Regions from separate parts of the Rouxiella sp. WC2420 genome, predicted to be linked through region 3. Evidence: predicted binding sites of a transcription regulator. Region 3 holds the regulator's gene; each other region holds the start of a gene.
What was found. The regulator CRP, encoded in region 3, controls carbon source genes, mostly activating them, when cyclic AMP is high. The targets are predictions, from matches to a motif close to ATGTGANNNNNNTCACAT.
Positions count from the first base shown of each region.

Region 1: the regulator CRP is predicted to act here: its motif matches at 4,405-4,422, upstream of yrbN (protein YrbN).
Region 2: the regulator CRP is predicted to act here: its motif matches at 2,559-2,576, upstream of AB3G37_RS03105 (YjcB family protein).

Region 1 is NZ_CP165628.1:586,207-593,548, forward strand. It holds gene truB (tRNA pseudouridine(55) synthase TruB) at 1-409, shown strand, start outside; gene rpsO (30S ribosomal protein S15) at 565-834, shown strand; gene pnp (polyribonucleotide nucleotidyltransferase) at 1,181-3,298, shown strand; gene nlpI (lipoprotein NlpI) at 3,429-4,313, shown strand; gene yrbN (protein YrbN) at 4,435-4,509, shown strand; gene AB3G37_RS02900 (DEAD/DEAH family ATP-dependent RNA helicase) at 4,499-6,445, shown strand; gene AB3G37_RS02905 (luciferase-like monooxygenase) at 6,532-7,342, opposite strand, start outside.
Region 2 is NZ_CP165628.1:634,444-641,785, reverse strand. It holds gene AB3G37_RS03115 (methylated-DNA--[protein]-cysteine S-methyltransferase) at 734-1,267, opposite strand; gene AB3G37_RS03110 (DNA-binding response regulator) at 1,362-1,976, opposite strand; gene AB3G37_RS03105 (YjcB family protein) at 2,696-2,977, shown strand; gene bglX (beta-glucosidase BglX) at 3,217-5,529, shown strand; gene AB3G37_RS03095 (FAD-dependent oxidoreductase) at 5,713-7,342, shown strand, end outside.
Region 3 is NZ_CP165628.1:338,075-345,416, reverse strand. It holds gene AB3G37_RS01600 (MFS transporter) at 1-818, opposite strand, end outside; gene AB3G37_RS01595 (LysR substrate-binding domain-containing protein) at 1,009-1,917, shown strand; gene AB3G37_RS01590 (OsmC family protein) at 1,942-2,352, opposite strand; gene crp (cAMP-activated global transcriptional regulator CRP) at 2,700-3,332, shown strand; gene AB3G37_RS01580 (YccS/YhfK family putative transporter) at 3,393-5,471, shown strand; gene AB3G37_RS01575 (aspartate aminotransferase family protein) at 6,038-7,252, opposite strand.

The DNA.
Region 1 (7,342 bases), 250 kb from region 3:
TATTCGCACCATCGTTGATGACCTCGGTGAAAAGCTGGGTTGCGGTGCGCATGTGACTTTCCTGCGACGCCTGCAGGTCGCGACTTACCCGTTTGAACGCATGGTGACCATGGATCAGCTTAACGCGTTGATTGCCGAGGCTGAAGAACAAGGTATCGAACCGCGCTTGCTGCTCGATCCGCTGTTATTGCCGATGGATAGTCCGTGTGAAGATTTTCCTGAAGTCAATTTGTTACCCGTTGTCGCTGGCTACGTTAAGCAGGGTCAACCGGTACAGGCTTCTGGCGCACCGCTTTCCGGTCTGGTTCGTATGACCGAAGGCGAAGAGCGTAAGTTCATTGGTGTAGGTGAAATCGATGATCAAGGCCGCGTTGCTCCTAAGCGCCTGGTTGTAGAGTACTCTGAGTAGAACCCATGTCGGAGATATCCGACTCGTAGTTAACACAGTGTTGCTCATGTTGCGATCGGGGATATCAAAGAGTAGAATAGCGCAGCTTATGCATGGGGTAGCTGAATTAGAGATCGGCGCCCGTTTAATTAATCTATAATATTTTGGAGTTCATTATGTCTCTAAGCGTTGAAGCTAAAGCTCAAATCGTTGCAGACTTCGGTCGTGGTACTAACGACAGCGGTTCTACCGAAGTTCAGGTTGCTCTGTTGACTGCTCAGATTAACCATCTGCAAGGTCACTTCTCCGAGCACAAAAAAGATCACCACAGCCGTCGTGGTCTGCTGCGTATGGTTTCTCAGCGTCGTAAGCTGCTGGATTACCTGAAGCGTAAAGACGTAGCACGTTACACCAGCGTTATCGAACGTCTTGGTCTGCGTCGCTAAGTTAGCGAGTTTCAGTGTAAAGGGGCCAAGTTGGCCCCTTTATTCTAGGAGGCGACGGTAAATTGCAAAGTTGTCATTACTGTTGTTTCTACGCTACTTTTTTATAAATGAAGTTTTATAAACGAAGTGTTATAAATTACGTCTTATAAAAAAGTAGAGTTTTAAAAACAAAGTGTTCGATAGCGAGATCTTCCGTTACAGAGGTTCGCGCGGCTAATGAGAGACTTTAATCCCAATAGGCGGGTTAAGGATTGTCATTAGTCGCGAGGATGTAGTGTGAAGTTCAGAATATATTGACGTGAACTGCTGTCATAACAGCTGCGCGTCACCAGAAAAGGATATTACATTGCTTAAAGCGACAGTTCGTAAGTTCCAATACGGTCAACATACCGTGACCATCGAAACCGGTATGATGGCTCGTCAGGCCACTGCTGCTGTTATGGTTAGCATGGATGACACCGCGGTATTCGTTACCGTTGTTGGCCAGAAAAAAGCTAAACCAGGCCAGAGTTTCTTCCCTCTGACTGTAAACTACCAGGAGCGTACATACGCTGCCGGTAAAATTCCGGGCAGTTTCTTCCGTCGTGAAGCACGCCCAAGCGAAGGCGAGACTCTGACTTCTCGTTTGATCGACCGTCCAATCCGTCCACTGTTCCCAGATAGCTTCCTGAATGAAGTTCAGGTTATTGCCACTGTAGTTTCCCTGAACCCACAGGTTAACCCGGATATCGTTGCGATGATTGGTGCGTCTGCGGCATTGAGCCTGTCTGGTATTCCATTCAATGGCCCAATCGGTGCTGCACGCGTGGGTTATATCAATAACCAATACGTTCTGAACCCAACCGCTGACGAACTGCTGGAAAGCAAACTGGACCTGGTCGTTGCAGGTACTCAGGGCGCTGTTCTGATGGTTGAGTCCGAAGCTGAAGTGCTGAGCGAAGAGCAAATGCTCGGCGCAGTCGTATTCGGTCACGATCAACAACAAATCGTTATCAATGAAATCAACTCACTGGTTGCAGAAGTTGGCAAACCTAAGTGGGATTGGCAGCCAGAAGTTGTTAATGCCGAGCTGCACGCTCGCATTGCTGCTAAATCTGAAGCGCTGCTGGGCGACGCTTACCGTATCACCGACAAGCAAGAGCGTTACGCTCGCGTTAACGTGATCAAAGACGAAGTGACTGCCTCCCTGCTGTCTGAAGACGAAACGCTGGACGCTGGCGAAATCTCTGATTTGCTGGGCTCAATCGAGAAAAACGTTGTGCGTAGCCGTGTTCTGAGTGGCGCACCGCGTATCGATGGCCGTGAAAAAGACATGATCCGTGGTCTGGACGTTCGTACTGGCGTGTTGCCACGTACTCACGGTTCATCACTGTTCACCCGTGGTGAAACTCAGGCTCTGGTTACTGCAACTCTGGGTACTACCCGTGATGCACAGAACCTTGACGAACTGATGGGTGCCAAAACTGACACCTTCCTGTTCCACTACAACTTCCCTCCATACTCTGTTGGTGAAACCGGCATGGTAGGTTCACCGAAGCGTCGCGAAATCGGTCATGGCCGTTTGGCGAAACGTGGTGTGCTGGCAGTAATGCCTAAATTCGAAGATTTCCCGTACACCGTGCGTGTAGTGTCTGAAATCACCGAATCTAACGGTTCATCTTCAATGGCTTCTGTTTGTGGCGCATCACTGGCCCTGATGGATGCAGGTGTGCCGATTAAAGCCGCCGTTGCGGGTATCGCGATGGGTCTGGTTAAAGAAGGCGAAAACTTTGTTGTTCTGTCTGACATTCTGGGTGACGAAGACCACCTGGGTGATATGGACTTCAAAGTAGCAGGCAGCAGCGAAGGTATCACTGCTCTGCAAATGGATATTAAAATCGAGGGTATCACCCGCGAAATCATGCAGGCTGCCCTGAGCCAGGCCAAAGGTGCACGTTTGCACATTTTGGGCGTGATGAACCAGGCAATCAGCGAATCTCGCGGCGATATCTCTCAGTTTGCTCCACGTATTCACACCATCAAAATCAACGCTGACAAAATCAAAGACGTCATCGGTAAAGGTGGTTCTGTAATCCGTGCGCTGACCGAAGAAACCGGCACTACCATCGAAATCGAAGATGACGGCACCGTGAAAATCTCTGCAACCGATAACGAGAAAGCGAAACACGCTATCCGTCGTATCGAAGAGATCACTGCTGAAATCGAAGTTGGCCGCATCTATCAGGGTAAAGTTACCCGTATCGTTGACTTTGGCGCATTCGTTGCCATTGGTGGCGGTAAAGAAGGTCTGGTTCACATTTCTCAAATCGCTGACAAACGCGTAGAGAAAGTAACTGACTATCTGACCATGGGCCAGGAAGTACCGGTTAAGGTTCTGGAAGTTGATCGTCAGGGCCGTGTGCGCTTGAGTATTAAAGAAGCGACCACGCCATCTGAAGATTCAGCTGAGCCAGCAGCAGAGTAATCTGTAACCTGTAGTTTACAGTCTCCCGGTATTTCTGCCGGGGGCTGTTCGTATCATGAGTGCAGGAAGCACTTATGCTAAGCAAGCGGATAACAGGAAGTTTGTCCAATGTTTGTCTTCGGGAGTTGAAATGAAGCCTTTCTTGCGCTGTTGTTATGTTGCGACAACACTTTTGTTGGCAGGATGCAGCAACCATGACTGGCGCAAAAACGAGGTGCTGGCGATCCCGCTGCAGCCAACTTTGCAGCAGGAAGTTATCCTGGCTCGAATGGAACAAATACTTGCCAGCCGTTCATTAACAGATGATGAGCGCGCACAGCTATTATATGAGCGCGGTGTGCTGTATGATAGTCTTGGGCTAAGAGCACTGGCGCGAAATGATTTTTCACAAGCGCTGTCTATTCGTCCTGATATGCCAGAAGTTTTTAACTACCTGGGGATTTACCTAACGCAGGCCGGCAACTACGATGCCGCCTATGAAGCGTTTGATTCTGTACTAGAGCTTGATCCAACTTACAATTACGCGCGTTTAAATCGCGGTATCGCCCTGTATTACGGTGGCAGATATCCGCTAGCGCAGGATGATTTGCAGGCGTTTTATCGAGACGATCCAAATGATCCCTTCCGTTCGTTATGGCTATATCTTGTGGAAAGAGAAATCAATCCCAAGAATGCCGAAGTAGCGCTCCAGCAGCGTTATGACAAAGCGGACAGAGGGCAATGGGGATGGAATATCGTCGAATTCTACCTTGGCAAAATCAGCGAATCCACGCTGATGGACCGCCTGAAGGCAGAAGCAACGGATAACACTTCGCTCGCTGAGCATCTCAGTGAAACTGACTTCTATTTAGGTAAGCATTACCTAAGTCTGGGGGACAAGGACAGCGCTTCTGCTCTGTTCAAACTGACGGTAGCTAACAATGTCCACAACTTTGTTGAGCACCGCTATGCATTGTTGGAATTGGCGCTATTGGGCCAAGAGCAAGACGACCTATCAGAATCGGACCAGCAATAGCTGACGACACTAATCAGCCTGATTAACCATGGCCTATGCCATTTTTAATCGCCTTAACGGGCGAGGGTTGCTTTGTTCGTTTTATAAACTAATTTGAGCCGGTTCACACTTTTCAATGAAAATGACTGAAAATTTTCTCGACGAGTTATGTAGACTGGCTGCCATTATTAATGAGGCACGTGTACATGACTACTGAGCTTGAAACCTCTTTTGCTGACCTGGGGCTGTCTGCTCCGATCATTTCTGCCCTTACCGATCTGGGTTACGAAAAACCATCACCGATCCAGGCTGAGTGTATTCCTCACCTGTTGAGCGGCCGTGACGTTCTGGGTATGGCTCAGACCGGTAGCGGTAAAACTGCAGCATTCTCGCTGCCACTGTTGCACAACATTGATGCTTCTTTGAAAGCACCACAAATTCTTGTTTTGGCACCAACCCGCGAACTGGCGGTTCAGGTTGCTGAGGCGATGACCGATTTCTCTAAACACATGCACGGCGTGAACGTTGTTGCACTATACGGCGGCCAACGTTATGACGTGCAGCTGCGCGCTCTGCGTCAGGGTCCACAGGTCGTTGTGGGTACTCCTGGTCGTCTGCTTGACCACCTGAAACGTGGCACTCTGAACCTCTCTAACCTGAGCGGCCTGGTGCTCGACGAAGCCGATGAAATGCTGCGTATGGGCTTCATCGAAGACGTAGAAACTATCATGGCGCAGATCCCGGCTGAACATCAGACCGCGCTGTTCTCTGCAACCATGCCAGAAGCGATTCGTCGTATTACTCGTCGCTTCATGAAAGATCCACAGGAAGTTCGCATCCAGTCGAGCATCACTACTCGCCCTGACATCAGCCAGAGTTACTGGACTGTACACGGTATGCGTAAGAACGAAGCACTGGTTCGATTCCTGGAAGCAGAAGATTTTGACGCAGCTATCATCTTTGTTCGCACCAAAAACGCAACTCTGGAAGTAGCTGAAGCGCTGGAGCGTAGTGGTTATAGCTCTGCAGCACTGAACGGCGACATGAACCAGGCTCTGCGTGAGCAGACTCTGGAACGTCTGAAAGATGGCCGTCTGGATATTCTGATTGCAACCGACGTGGCAGCACGTGGTCTGGACGTTGAACGTATCAGCCTGGTTGTTAACTACGATATCCCAATGGATTCAGAATCTTACGTTCACCGTATCGGCCGTACCGGCCGTGCAGGCCGTGCTGGTCGCGCTTTGCTGTTCGTAGAGAACCGCGAACGTCGCCTGCTGCGCAACGTAGAACGCACCATGAAGCTGACTATTCCAGAAGTGGAATTGCCAACTGCAGAAGTGCTGGGTCAACGCCGTCTGGCCAAGTTTGCCGCTAAAGTTCAGCAGCAGCTTGAAAGCAGCGATTTGGATCAGTACCGTGCGCTGTTGGCTCAACTGCAACCTGCAGAAGAGTTGGATGTTGAGACTCTGGCCGCAGCACTGCTGAAAATGGCTCAGGGCGAACGTCCTCTGATTGTTGCCGCTGACCCAATCTTCAAAAGCCGTCCACCGCGTCGCGAATTTGAAGATCGTGCTGACCGTGGTGATCGCTCGGCTCGTGGTGACCGTCCTGCTCGCGGCGACCGCCCGGCACGTGATGGCGATCGTCCTGCGCGTGATGGCGCTCCACGTCGTGAACGTCGTGACGCTGGCGAAATGGAACTTTACCGCATTGAAGTTGGCCGTGATGATGGTGTTGAAGTTCGTCACATCGTTGGCGCTATCGCTAACGAAGGCGATATCAGCAGCCGTTACATCGGTAACATCAAGCTGTTCGGTACCCACTCAACTATCGAGCTGCCTAAAGGTATGCCGGGCGAAATTCTGTCTCATTTCACCCGTACCCGTATCCTGAACAAGCCGATGAACATGCAGTTGATGGGCGATGCAGTACCACAATCCGATCGTCGTGAGCGTCCAGCCGGTGCTGGAGGTGAGCGTCGCGGTAACGGTGCTCCGCGTTCTTTCAGCGGTGATCGTCGTGAAGGTGGAGCAGGTGCTGGCGCAGGCCGTGGCCGTCCATTTAACGGTGAGCGTCGTGAAGGCGGTAACTCGGCAGCGGGCGATCGTCGTCCACCAAGCCGTACCCCACGTCGCACTACCGACGCATAATCTATCTGGCCGCGAGGCGTGTGATAGATGAGCAATAAAAAACCAGCCTTCGGGCTGGTTTTTTTATACGCTGAAAACGGCAACGTTTAATCGATGCGTGCCGGTTTTACTATTTCACCCTGCAGCTGTGAAACAATTTCGAACGAGTGCAAACGCGCTGTGTGATCAAAAATCTGGCCGTTAATCATCAGCTCGTCGGCGTCAGTTTCACGCAGGATTGCCTGCAGGCCCTGACGAATAGTTTCTTTATTACCCACTACCGACAGGCGAAGAGCCTGATCGACGCCAAAACGTTCCTGCGGCGCCCACAGGCTTTCAATATTGTCGACCGGAGCCGGCAGCTTGCCCGGTTTACCACGACGCAGATTGATAAACTGTTGCTGGTTGGAGGTAAACATCCGGCGTGCTTCTTCGTCAGTATCGGCGGCAATGGCGTTGATACATACCATCGCATGCGGTTTTTGCAATTGGGCGGAAGGCTTGAACTTGCTGCGATAAATCGCTAACGCCTGATAGAGCATGTCAGGGGCAAAGTGTGAAGCGAAGGCAAAAGGCAGGCCCAGCGCGGCGGCCAGTTGAGCACTGTAAAGGCTTGAACCCAGTAACCAGATTGGCACGTGAAGTCCCTGACCAGGCACGGCTTGCACCGGCTGTTCGGGCTTAACGTCGTCGAAATAATATTGCAGCTCCTGCACGTCCTGCGGGAAGTTATCAATCTCCCCCGACATATTCCGGCGCAAAGCAATCATTGTGCGTTGATCGGTACCCGGCGCGCGACCCAAACCGAGATCAATACGGTCAGGATAAAGCGTGGCCAGCGTGCCGAACTGCTCGGCGATCACCAGAGGAGAATGGTTTGGCAGCATCACACCGCCTGATCCAATGCGAATACTTTTG
Region 2 (7,342 bases), 300 kb from region 3:
TCATCCCGGTCGTCTAAATGGCTAACAAATAGCTCAACGTTTGAAACTTGTAGGTGTCATCGAACTAAATCTTTGCACACGGCCAAGCTGAGACAAAAGAAATCCTGACAATGATAATGCCACAGGCGGGTGATGAGACTACAGATTTTTCAACATACAGTTTTTATTGACGCGTTTTATAAGCACGCTACCGCCATGGCTTAGCAGCAACCATAGCACTGTGGGCTCCTTGCCCGTCAATCGTAGGATAATTGTTCTGGCAATAGAGTAATAAACCAACAAATATCCTAATTTATAGTGTGGTATCGGCCTAAAAAAATCCCTTTTGGCATGAGCCACTATCCTGACCTCTTAACAAACAGCAACACTCGCGAAGAAATCGAAGAAAACAGAAAGACCCATTTTTGATACAATGACTTACTTGCCTATCAGAATATAATGAAACTATCTGAAAATGACATAATTTTTGCCGCAAGCTACGCAAAAACTCTTTCGAGCCCTACATTTCAGACTAGACAATTGTTATCTATTGTCCAAGCACACTCAGTTAACCAAGTTTTAGGATTTTTAACGATAGGATTAAACCGGATTTTCTTATCATCATAAATTTATTATGAAATAACATGATCATCCATTAGCATCAGCCGACAGAAAAACACATTAGCATAAGTAAAATTTAACAGTAAAACGATGTCTATATAACGCGATAATACGCAAGATGTCCTGGATGCCATTAAAAAGGCAGCTCGGTTTGATAGGCAAGCGCAGTCTGATCCGATTTGGAAAAATTATGCCCTTCAAGAGTCAATAAAAAGGCTTTTGCCTCAAGACCACCAGCAAAACCAGTCAATGATCCGCAAGCACCAATCACTCGATGGCAGGGGGCAATAATAGAAATCGGATTCCGGCCGTTGGCAGCCCCCACGGCGCGAACTGACTTGGGATTGCCCAGGGAAAAGGCAATTTGACCGTAACTGCGGGTTTCACCATAAGGAATGTCTAGCAGGGCTTGCCAGACCTGCTTTTGAAATTCAGTGCCTTGAAAATCCAGATCCAGCTGAAACTGAGTCCGAGTTCCGGAAAAATATTCGTTCAGCTGATTTTCGGTTTCAAGCAATATTGGATGGGAGCTGTCTTCTGTTAACACACCAAGCCGGACGCGATTTTTTCGCTCATGTTCCCAAAGCACGGCGGCAAGAGCATTTCCTCGGGCTATCAAAGTTAGCATCCCGACAGGAGACGGCATCAGTTTGAATGTGCATTCCATTTATTCACGTCCTTAAGGCAGCCTGGTCACTTCCCTCAGTATAAGGATTATAGAATGGTGGGGAAACACCCAGGCTGGTGAAGATTACGCAATACTATAATTTAGCCTTGTACTCATAGCCTATTTTTAATAATCCAAAACTATTTCTCGCACCCAATTTTTGCATAACGTTTCTTTTATGCGTTTGTACCGTTTTATAGCTGACGCCAAGATACTCTGATATTTCAATCGGCGTATTGTTATTCAATAATAATGACATCACCCTCAGCTCGCTTGAGGTTAAAGACAGCTGATTATTATCAGCATTAACAACAGCAAGTAAGTTAGAGCTACAGTAATAATCACCCGAAATGCCTTTATCGATAGCGTGCTGAATAGAAGCAATGTCATCTTTTTTAGATATAAGAACGCGGGCCTTACACTTCATTAACTCTTTGATAAGAAAAATATTATCAACATCCGTACAAATAATCAGTGTTACACGATTCCAATGGTGTGCATTGCGTCGTATAAAGTCTATACCATCCATGGGAAATAAATTCGTATCGTATATTTCCATAATGACAATATCGATCATTTCTGCATCAAGCATAGACTGTAGCGGAGGATAACCTTTTAGCGCGCCTCTGATTTTTACATCTTCAGGAATGAGCGTTCTAATAGCCATACAGGTAAAGGAATGCGGTTCCATTAAGACCAAGTTTTTCATAGTTCCCTTAAATATAAAGAGTCATCCTAACGGCCCTTAAAAATATAATTTTAGGCGCACATCATGAATAGGCTTAATTCATTAAATTTGAATTAAGACGTAAACACCCGAAAAAAAGCGCTTATAGCCATTTTTTATATCGACTTTTAATATTTATCAAAACTTCCATCTGGCACTTTAAATCCCGCAGCCAGATATTGCTTAAATTTCATGCAAAAATAGTGACTAAATCCATAAGGTATGACTAGGATTTTTCTTAGTAATTGCGTTGCAACCTAAAACCACTCAAAAAAAACTTATGCTTTATAGTTATAAATTAGTCAAATCCCTTGAATTTGAGACCTAATCGGCTCCATTTCATAAATTTACTTACTCATTCACAAATCTTTGGCCTAAAGAGAATCCAAACTACTGCCACCGATGTTGAGAAAATTCTTAGGCTATCACCCGTAATCAGTTTGACCAACTCAGTTAAATTTTCGTTAAAAAAGTATAAGGTGCATTTTTTAATAACTTTTAGACGATTTATGTCGGTTATTATTCCAGATTGTTTTTTGCACAATTCTAAAAACAGATGATATAATGTGACCTGAATCACACTTTGACACCATTTAACTTTTCCAAACTTCTACCATTACCTATTTAAATTCATGGCTTTGCCATGGAATTATGCCGTTTAGTAAGCGTAAAAGATTGATTGCACTAAGGAATGAGAACCGATGAATACCCTGACTACTGGTTTCATGATGATGCGCTGGGAATTACTGAGCGCCTTTATGATGTTTTTCGCCAGCCAACTCAATGTAGTTTGCCGTCAAACCAGTAAGAATACCCTGGCATTTGTATGCAGTGGCCTTGGCCTGTCGATGACGTTCTGGTTTGTCATGGGATTAATGGGTATGAACTTGAGTATTGAAGCGATGACGCATTTCTGGTTGGCCTCGAAAGACGTATTTATCGATGTGATGAGTAAAACGCCAACCAATTGGCCGATGCCATAACGCAAACCTCTGACGCGTCACTTAGCTATTCCCGCTATTGCCAGACTATTGCGGTATCAAAACACTCGACTGAATGTGTGATACCGTGATTAATCCTATGCTTATCCAATATATACATTGCCATTCCCCCAGCTCCCTATTAAATTCTTCTTCTAATTACCATAAAAAATCTTTCTAAGTTTGCCTGCAATAATTGAGTATTTTTGTCGGTAGGCCGGTGTTTAGATCTAGGATATTTAATGAAAAAGCATTATTTACTCAGTGCAGCATTTTTGATGTTTAGCTCGCCGCTCTATGCTCAAAATATTTCATCAACACCCGCCTCTGCCAATATTCCCCAATTACAGGTGAAACAGCGAGACGCCTTTATCTCCAGTCTGATGAATAAAATGACATTGGACGAAAAGATCGGCCAGCTTAATCTGGTCAGCGTCGGGCCGGATAATCCAAAACAACAGATTATGGCTGACATTCGCGCCGATAAAGTGGGCGGAGTGTTCAACACGGTAACGAAACCCGATATTCGCGCCATGCAGGATCAGGTGCAGTATAGCCGCCTGAAGATCCCACCGTTTTACGCCTATGATGTTGTCCATGGCCAGCGTACCGTGTTCCCCATCAGTTTGGGATTGGCCGCCAGCTGGGATATTAATGCAGTAGCCCTAAGTGCCCGCATCTCGGCAGAAGAAACTGCTGCGGACGGACTCAACATGACTTTCTCACCCATGGTGGATATCACCCGCGATCCCCGCTGGGGCCGCGTGTCGGAAGGTTTTGGCGAAGACACTTATCTGACCTCACTCATGGCTGCCGTTACGGTAAAAGGCTATCAGGGCAATGACCCTTCGGCTCCTGACAACATCATGGCTAACGTTAAACATTACGCCCTGTATGGTGCAGTGGAAGGCGGTCGTGAATACAACACTGTCGATATGAGCCTGTCGCGCATGTTTAACGACTATATGCCGCCTTATAAAGCCGCGCTTGATGCCGGAGCAGGCGGGGTGATGGTCGCTCTGAATTCGGTCAACGGCGTTCCGGCAACCTCCAATACCTGGCTGTTGAAGGATATTTTGCGCGACCAGTGGAAATTCCACGGACTGACAGTCAGCGATCACGGAGCGATTGGCGGGCTGGTTAAACATGGAGTAGCCGAAAACGATCGTCAGGCCGCTGCCATGGCGCTGAAAGCCGGGGTGGATATGGATATGGCCGACAACATGTACGGCAAATATCTTAAAGGGCTCCTCAAGGATGGATTAGTTTCTCGGCAGGATATCGACCGCGCAGTGCGTGATGTATTAACTGCCAAGTGGGATATGGGCCTGTTTGCCGATGCTTATCGCCATCTCGGCCCGGCCTCGAGTGACCCTGCCAATACCAACGCCGAAAGCCGTCTGCATCGTACACAGGCGCGGGAAGTGGCTCGCACCACGCTGGTATTGTTGAAAAACGACAATCACATTTTACCGCTACAAAAGAAAGGCACTATTGCGCTGATTGGCCCACTGGCAGACAGCCAGCGCGACATGATGGGGAGTTGGTCGGCTGCAGGCGTTGCAAAACAGTCGGTTACCGTGCTGAAAGGTATGCAGGATGCACTCGGCAATAAAGCCACCTTGCTGTACGCTCGCGGCTCGAATATTACCAATGACAAAGCGATTTACGATTTCCTGAACTCTTATGACAAAGCGGTCGTCAACGATCCTCGCACGCCACAGCAGATGATTGACGAAGCGGTGAAAACCGCTGACCAGGCCGATGTCATCGTCGCGGTTGTTGGTGAATCTCAGGGCATGTCCAGCGAAGCCTCAAGCCGCACCAATATCGATATTCCGCAAGCACAGCAGGCGCTAATCAAAGCTCTGAAAGCCACCGGTAAGCCGCTGGTGCTGGTGCTGATGAACGGACGCCCGTTGACCCTGAGCTGGGAAAACGACATCTCCAACGCAATGCTGGAAACCTGGTATAGCGGCACAGAAGGCGGCCACGCCATCGCCGATGTGTTGTTTGGCGATTACAATCCTTCGGGCAAGCTACCGATGACTTTCCCGCGCGATGTCGGCCAAATCCCTATCTATAACAGTGAACTCAACACTGGCCGTCCGTTCAATCCGCAAAAACCGGACAAGTACACCTCACGTTATTTTGATACCGCCTACGGCCCGCTATTCCCGTTTGGCTATGGCCTGAGTTATACCGATTTCTCCGTTTCTGATGTCAGCCTGTCCTCCACCACCCTCTCGCGTACCGGCGATATCAAGGCCAGCGTGATGGTGAAAAACACCGGTAAGGTTGCCGGTGCGACTATCGTTCAGTTTTATACCCAAGATGTGACGGCCTCTCTCAGCCGCCCGATTAAAGAGCTGAAAGGTTTCGAGAAAGTCTATCTGCAACCTGGTGAAGAAAAGCGCGTAACCTTTACTCTGCAAGAGAAGGATCTGCGTTTCTTCGACAATCAGCTTAAATGGGCGTCGCAGGCCGGTAAATTTAATGTATTCATCGGACTGGACTCATTGAATGTCAAAGAAAGCAGCTTCCTGCTGCTTTAATGGCCTCCAGCCTCTCAAGCCACCCGTGTTTGAGAGGCCCCCTTTAACAGAATAATTTATGATAGCTGTCACATCCGCAGCGGCCTGTGTTTGAAAGCCACCGCGATGGCGATAGAGTTAACTTCATCTCATCCGACCACTTGGTGATAACTGAGTCTGCGGATCTTTTTGATGGAGTACGTCATGCATAATCAATCCGTCCCCTATCCTCATTTACTGGCTCCTCTCGACCTAGGTTTTACTCAATTAAAAAATCGAGTATTGATGGGGTCAATGCATACCGGACTGGAAGAGCTAAGCGACGGCCCACAGCGCCTGGCCGCTTTCTATGCCGAGCGTGCCGCGGCTGGCGTGGGCCTCATCGTCACCGGCGGCATAGCCCCGAATGAACAGGGTGTGGTCTATCGTGGAGGGTCAGTACTCAATCAGCCAGCGCAAATTGCCCATCATCTGGTGGTCACCGAGGCGGTTCACGCCGCTGGAGGCAAAATCGCGCTGCAAATCCTGCATGCTGGCCGTTACAGCTACCAGCCCGATCCCGTGGCCCCTTCCGCTCTCCAGGCACCGATCAATCGCTTTACTCCCCACGCGCTAAGTGAAAACGAAGTCGAACATACGCTAAATGACTTTGCAGAATGCGCACGCCTCGCGCAATTAGCGGACTATGACGGTGTTGAAATCATGGGATCGGAAGGCTATCTGATTAATGAATTTTTAACCGAACGCACCAACCAGCGCGACGATCAATGGGGAGGCAGCCGCGAGAATCGAATGCGATTTGCGATTGAGGCAGTGCGTCGGGTGCGCCAGGCATGCGGAGCCCACTTTATCATTATTTACCGCCTGTCGATGCTCGACCTGGTTGAACAGGGAAGCAGCTGGCAGGAAACACGACTGTTAGCACAGGCTATTGAAAAAGCAGGCGCGACATTAATCAATACTGGCATCGGCTGGCACGAAGCACGGATCCCGACCATCGCGACCCGGGTTCCTCGCGCGGCTTTCGCCTGGGTCACCAAACGGCTAATGGGCAGTGTGAATATTCCGCTGATTACCACCAATCGGATTAACGATCCGCAGGTAGCTGAAGATTTGCTGGCCGCAGGTTACGCCGACATGGTGTCGATGGCGCGCCCTTTCCTTGCCGATCCAGCCTTTGTGCAAAAGTCCGCCGAGGGACGCGCGGATGAAATTAACACCTGTATCGGCTGTAATCAGGCCTGTCTTGATCAGATATTTGCCGGTGAATTAACCTCTTGCCTGGTCAACCCTCGCGCCTGTCGCGAAACCGAGCTGCCAATTTATCCTACCCGGCAACCCAAAGTTCTAGCGGTGGTCGGCGCTGGTCCTGCCGGTCTGGCATTTGCAACTACCGCAGCATTGCGCGGTCATCGGGTGACACTGTTTGATGCCCAGCCGGAGATCGGCGGGCAGTTCAATATTGCTAAACAGATCCCCGGCAAGGAGGAGTTTTATCAAACGTTGCGCTATTTCTCACGCCAGCTTGCTCTGCTTGACGTGCAGCTAAAACTTGGCGAGCAAGTCGATACCGAGGCGCTGAAAGAGTATGACGAGGTGATCCTCGCCTGCGGAATTTTGCCGCGCCTGCCGGAAATCGAAGGCATCAATCACCCCTGCGTTCTGACCTATCTTGATGTATTGAGAGATAAAAAACCGGTCGGACAGCGAGTCGCCATTATCGGCGCAGGCGGTATTGGCTTTGATACTGCGGAGTATCTCAGCCACGTTGAACCTGCGGCAAGTCTGAACATCGCCGCGTTTAATCAGGAATGGGGCATTGATGAGGATTATC
Region 3 (7,342 bases):
CCTTGCAGGTATTTACCTACCAGCCAGCCGGTAGAAAGCGAGGAGATCCAAATCCCCAGGCCGCCAATGGCGACAATCATGCCGGAAACCTCCAGCGAGAAACCGCGCTGTTGCACCAGGTATTTCGGCAGCCAGGCCATCAATCCATAGGCAGGAATATTGACGCAGAAGTTAGCCAGAAACAGCACCAGGACTATCGGATTCTTCAGCAAAGAGAGATAGCTGGCCGAAGCGTGAGAGCCGGTGGTCAGACTGCTTTTTGGGGGCGATGGCACCAGAAACAGGATCAGTGCCGCGACCACAAACGCCAGCAGCCCAAGGGTCGAGAACGAAACGCGCCAACCAAAATGTGCCAGACAATAAACCGCCAGCAGCGGCCCCAGAGTCATAGCCAATCCGGCTGAAGACAACAAAATCGATTGAGCAAAGGTGCGTTGTTCGAGAGCAAAGTTGGCTACTACCGACTTGGCGCAGGAGGTGGGATAACCGGAATGCCCTATTCCCGACAAGAAACGGAAAGTGACTAACAGCCCCAGTCCGAATCCCAGCAGGCCAAAACACAGGGCAAAACCGCCGAGCAAAGTCAGTGAACAGGCGAGCACTTTCTTGTAACCAAAACGATCGTTGAGCCAGCCAGAGGGGATCTGGAACAGTGAATAAGCTAAAAAGAACATGCCGGTGATATATCCCAGCTGTTGGGGCGGTAAATTAAACTCGCGAGAGATAGGCAACAGCGCAAAACCGATGACTGTCTTGTCGAGATAAACCAGAACATAACCAAAAAACAGTAAGAAAATCATTAGCGAACGATTTTTCATAACTGATATCCTCAAATGTTATATCCCAGTAGCCACCCCTGACCTGAGAAGAGAAACGCTCTTGCTTTGATTTATTTTTATGTTTTTATAACAGTGATTTACTGTCTGCTTAAAAACCTAGCAGTTTTATTTCACAGCCATAAGATGTAATTTTTTACTGGGTGATGCTTTTTACTGATAGGGGTATGCGATGAAATATTTGCCGAAGCTGCAACAGCTGAAGGTTTTTCAGCAGGTTATCCAAAGTGGCAGCATTCGTGGTGCAGCAAGAGCCATGAATCAATCGCAGCCTGCGGTTAGCCGCACGTTGCGCGAGCTGGAGCAAATTCTCGATACTCAGCTGATCGTGCGCGGTTCTCAAGGGATGACGCTGACCGAAACCGGGCGCGCCTTTTCCCAACGAATGCAGTTTATTTTGCAAGAGCTAGAGCGCGCCGCCGATGAAATCCAGCAGATTAATCAGTATTCGCAGGGCTCGGTGGCGGTAGGATTTTCTTCACTGCTGGCTCTGACTATTTTCCCGGCTCTTGCCAGTGAATTCGCTGCGAAATACCCGCAGGCCAAGCTGCACATCAAGGAAACCCAGCTTTCAACCCTGCTTCCTGCCCTGCGTGAAGGGCGTCTGGATTTCGCCATCGGCACGCTGGGGCCGGGGCTGCCGATAGAAGATATGGTGGTTGAACCGCTGTTCAACGCGCCTTTTTGTATTATTGCCCGTAAACAGCACCCGCTGGCACTGGCCACGTCGTTGAATCAGTTGAAAGAGGCAAGCTGGCTGCTGCCGGAAACCGATATGGGCTATTACCAGCAACTTGCAGCGCTATTGGAGGAGCATGGCTGCCATGCCGGACAATCGCCGATCCGCACTGATTCGTTGATCAGTGGGCTAATGATGATGCTAAATGCCGATTATCTTTCTGTGGTGGGCAATGCAATGGCAACGCCGTTTTTCCTCGAAGACAAGCTGTGCCGCCTGCCGATCGACAGTCTGCCGAACGCGCAATACTGTTTGGTATACTCACAAAAAACGCCGCTAACCTTAACGGCGCGGCGTTTTCTGGATTTACTCCGTGTTCACTGCCAGCGTTTTGCGTGGTAGGGATGGAGGTCGTGCTTGCGCAGATTACTCTTGTGAGTCAATCACTTCAAAGCTGTGGGTAATGGTCGCCGCCTTGCCCAGCATCAGTGACACTGAACAGTATTTCTCTGCCGACAGTGTTACCGCGCGCTCAACCACTTTATCGGTCAAATCTTTACCAGTGACGATAAAATGCAGATTGATGTGAGTGAACAGTCGCGGCGCTTCTTCACGGCGCTCAGAGGTCAGTTTGACTTCACAGCCAACAATCTCGTTGCGCCCTTTTTGCAGAATCGACACCACGTCAATGGCGCTGCATCCGCCTGCCGACATCAGCAACATCTCCATCGGACTTGGCGATTTATCACCCGCATTGCCATCCATTAAAATCTGATGGCCTGAGGCCGACTCACCCAGAAATGTTAAACCTTCAACCCATTTTACCCGTGCCTGCATGTGAATTTCTCCGCTCATAATTTTTAAAATAGACTACCCTTTACCCCCGAAACTGGCAACGTAACTCGATCCGCGTCATGCTGAAGCGAGACAACACAAGACACGTCTGCAAACCTGTGCTACAAACAAAGCCGAAAGAAACTTTCCAACAAGTTGCGGCTAGGTTTTTTAGGTGTTAACAGGATAACCTTGGTGATAATGGCAAATTACAGCTTAAATCACTCCACCTGCCGCTTGCAGCATTGCTGGTCAGTTCATATGCTAAAAGAGCGCGAAGTAAAAAATCGCCGAACAGGGATTTCAAAGCCCTGTGATTTTGGGCAGCGATAATAAGAGGATAATAGCTAATGGTTCTCGGCAAGCCACAAACAGACCCTACTCTCGAATGGTTCCTGTCTCATTGTCATATACATAAGTATCCATCTAAAAGTACGCTGATTCACCAAGGTGAAAAAGCCGAAACGCTTTACTACATCGTGAAAGGTTCGGTTGCCGTTCTGATCAAAGATGAAGAAGGCAAAGAAATGATACTTTCCTACCTTAACCAAGGTGACTTCATCGGCGAGCTGGGACTCTTCGAAGAAGGTCAGGAACGTAGTGCATGGGTCAGGGCGAAAACTGCCTGTGAAGTGGCAGAAATTTCCTACAAGAAGTTCCGCCAGCTGATCCAGGTTAATCCAGATATTCTGATGCGCCTGTCCGCACAGATGGCAAGCCGACTGCAGATAACTTCCGAGAAAGTGGGTAACCTCGCCTTCCTGGACGTGACCGGTCGCATTGCACAAACTCTGCTGAATCTGGCTAAACAGCCGGATGCCATGACTCACCCGGATGGTATGCAGATCAAGATTACCCGTCAGGAAATCGGTCAGATAGTCGGCTGTTCACGCGAGACTGTGGGTCGAATTCTAAAAATGCTTGAAGATCAGAGTCTGATTTCAGCACACGGTAAAACGATTGTCGTTTACGGCACTCGCTAATCGTCCTAAAAACGGCGCGGCAGATAACTGTCGCGCCGTTTTTGTTGTATCCTCTCAATTATGACGCTTTGGCGACGAATCTTTTATCACCCTGAAGTTAACTACGCGCTGAGACAAACGCTGGTTCTCTGCCTGCCCATTGCTATCGCCATGCTGTTTGGTCAGTTAAGAATGGGAATGCTGTTCGCGCTGGTCCCTGCCTGCTGCAATATTTCCGGCCTCGACACCCCGCATAAACGTTTTTTCAAACGCCTTGCTGTAGGCGGCTCGCTGTTTGCCGTAAGCAGTGTTCTGCTCCAGTTGATGCTGATTAACTGGCATTGGCCGCTGCCGCTGATCATGCTTGGCCTGACGCTACTGGTTGGCGTGACCGGCGCGATTGGCCCACTACATGCTCGCCTGCTGCCCGGCGCACTGGTAGCGGCGATTTTCACCTTGAGTATGGCGGGCGCGGTGCCGATCTGGCAGGCTCCACTGCTGTTCGTGGTCGGCACGGCGTGGTACGGGCTGTTTAACTGGTTCTGGTTTCGACTCTCTGACGAGCAGCCGATGCGCGAAACTCTCAGCCAGCTTTACCATGAACTGGCCGACTATTTTGAAGCGAAATATAGCCTGCTGACCCAGCACACCGACCCTGAAACCGCGCTGCCGCCGTTGCTTAACCGGCAACAAAAAGTTATCGACCTGATCGCTACCATGTACCAGCAAATTCACATGCTGCCGACCGGCGATCGTCAGCACCACAAGCGACTGCTGCGAAGTTTTCAGGTGGCGCTGGATTTGCAGGAGCATATTACCGTCAGCCTGCATTTACCTTCAGAGGTGCAAAAGCTGGTAGAGGAGAGCCACGCCGAGGCGGTTATCCGCCGTAACGCAAAGATTATCGCGACGCGACTGCGGGTAATAGCCGGAGACATTCTCTATCATCGCCGTTCTGACCGTTTTACCATGGCCAACGAGCTGGCGGCGCTGGAAAAAATCTCCTCCCGCTATCGAGATAATCCGGTTGGCCAATTCTGCTATTACCATTTCAGCCGCATCGCTCGCCTGCTGCGCACCCAGCGCCCGCTGTATCGTCGCGATCTGATGCAAACGCAAAATCGCCTGCCGTTCTGGCCCGCGCTAAAAAGTTATTTATCTTTCAAATCGGCGGCGCTGCGCAATGCTGCACGTTTAGGACTGATTCTGGCGCTGGGCAGCAGTCTGGGGCTATTTTTCAATTTGCCCAAGCCATACTGGATTTTGCTGACTACGCTGCTGGTTAGCCAGAATGGTTATAACGCTACCCGTGTGCGTATCCAGCACCGAGCATTGGGCACACTGATTGGCCTGATTGCCGCTGCGGGGCTTTTGCAGCTAGAAATTCCGCAAAACATCACACTATTTTTCATGCTGATTATCACACTGGTTTCTTACACCGTACTGCGTAAAAACTACGGTCTTGGGATGATTGGTCTGACCGTGACCGCCGTTTATACCCTGCAATTGCTGGCGCTTAACGGCGCGCATTTCCTGCTGCCGCGACTGTTCGACACACTGATTGGCTGCGCGTTGGCGTTTGGTGGCACGATTTGGCTGTGGCCGCAGTGGCAAAGCGGCATGCTCAGGACCAACGCCCATCAGGCGCTGGAGACCGATCAACAGGCTATTCGGCTAGTCTTACACGACAATCCCGACCCTGCCGAGTTGGCCTATGCGCGCATGAAGGTCAATCAGGCTCATAACCAGCTGTTCACCTCGCTGAATCAGGCGATGCAGGAGCCGGGTTTTAATTCGGATTATCTGTCAGATATGCGTTTGTGGGTAACTCATAGCCAGTTTATCGTCGATCACATCAACGCGATGACGATTCTTGCCCGCGAGCATTACATGTTGACGCCGAAACTGGCGGTCGAGTATTTGCAAACCTGCGAAATCGCGCTGCAAGGCTGTCAGCAGCGACTGATTTATGATGGGCCGAGCAGCGAAAAGTCACTGTTTAACGCGCCGGAGCAGCATTCCGACATGCCGATCACCGAGATGGAACGCCATTTGCGCCGCATGCTGTCGCATCTGGCTGCCATGCATACCATTTCGTCCCTCGCCTGGAAACAACGGCCGCATCACGGGATATGGTTGACGAGAAGAGTGAAAGAGTAAGCGCTGTTTTATGGAGTGACGCAATCGCATTTTCAAGGTCAATAAACTTTGAATCAAGTTCAATAAGCTCTCAGGAATTTTTCCGGTTCAATAATTTCAATGAGCATTTAACCGGCAACCTGCACTAAGATCAAAACATCCTATCTACTGAATTTAACTCTCTAAATTTAAATGAAAAAAACTAACCTAAGCATCTAAAAAAATTAAAGAAAGCTCTTTAAAAGAACGGGTCTTGACCGCCGTGAAGTTGCCGGGTTTTCTTTGTAAGGTGGGATTGGCGGCATCAGGCCCACGCTGAGCGAGTGGAGGGAGACGTTTTTGGCTCACGACCGAGGGAAGGCAGCCCTCAGGGCCGTGGCCAACGCCACGCGCTGCGGTCAATGAAACGATCTCGTTCTTTTGCACTAATCGCGTCGCGAGGGCAAAGGCACGGGTGTCCAGAGGGGATTTGCCTTGGAATCCCCTCTGGCTGGTCTGGGCCAGCGCCCAGTAAGCGCAGCGCATGCAGTCATGCAGTCATGCAGTCATGCAGTCAAACCGTGCGCAGCACACCAAACGGAGTGTTATTAGCCGACGACTTTCTGCACAGCTTTTTCAAAGCGTGCCATGCCTTCTTTGATGTCTTCGAAGTCGATCACCAGCGAAGGCGCAAAACGCATTACGTTGCTTCCCGCTACCAGCATCATCAAACCAAACTCAGACGACGCATTGAGGAATTCACCAGCGCGATCCTTGTAATTGTCTGACAGCTCGGCACCGATCAGCAGGCCCTGACCGCGGAATTCGCTGAACACGTGATATTTCGCGTTAATGGCTTCCAGCGCGTTGATAAACGCATTGCGACGCTCAGCAATACCCGCCAGCACTTGCGGGGTGTTGATCACGTCCAGCGCGGCTTCCGCTACCGCACAGGCCAGCGGGTTACCGCCGTAAGTGGTGCCGTGTTTGCCCGGAGCCATGACAGAAGCCACTTCTTCGGTGGTGATCATCGCACTCACCGGGAAGCCGCCGCCCAGCGCCTTGGCGGTGGTCAAAATGTCTGGCGTCACGCCGTAATTCATATAGCTGAACAGTTTGCCGCTACGGCCCATACCGCTCTGCACTTCATCGAATACCAGCAGCGCTTTATTGGCGTCGCACAGCTCACGCAGACCTTGCAGGAATTCTTGAGTTGCCGGGGTCACGCCGCCTTCTCCCTGAATCGGCTCAACCACGATAGCGCAGGTGTGATCATCGATTACTGCTTTCACAGCGTCGAGATCGTTAAAAGGTACGTGGACGATATCGGCAGGTTTCGGGCCAAAACCGTCAGAATATTTCGGCTGACCGCCAACAGAGACAGTGAACAACGTGCGACCATGGAAACCGTTGTGGAAAGCGATGATTTTGCTTTTGTACGGGCTGTGTTTAGCTGAAGAATAGTAACGCGCCAGCTTAAAGGCAGCTTCGTTCGCTTCTGCGCCGGAGTTGGCAAAGAACACACGGTCGGCGAAGGTGGCGTCGATCAGTTTTTGCGCCAGACGCAAAGCCGGTTCATTGGTGAACACGTTGCTTACGTGCCACAGCGTTTCACCTTGCTCATGCAAGGCTTTCACCAGCGCAGGATGGCAATGACCCAGTGCAGTAACCGCAATCCCGCCGGCGAAGTCAACGTATTCGGTCCCTTGCTGGTCCCATACGCGACTGCCTTTACCTTTGACGGGAATAAACTTGGCTGGTGAATAAACCGGCAAAATTACCCGGTCAAATGCATCACGACCTACCGCTGTTTTTTCTGTCATTGCCCTACTCTCCTTTGCGCTGCCGCTGCTTTCAGGGAATCACACTCGAAATGAATGTGAAAATATAATCACAAAATATGCATAAAAAAT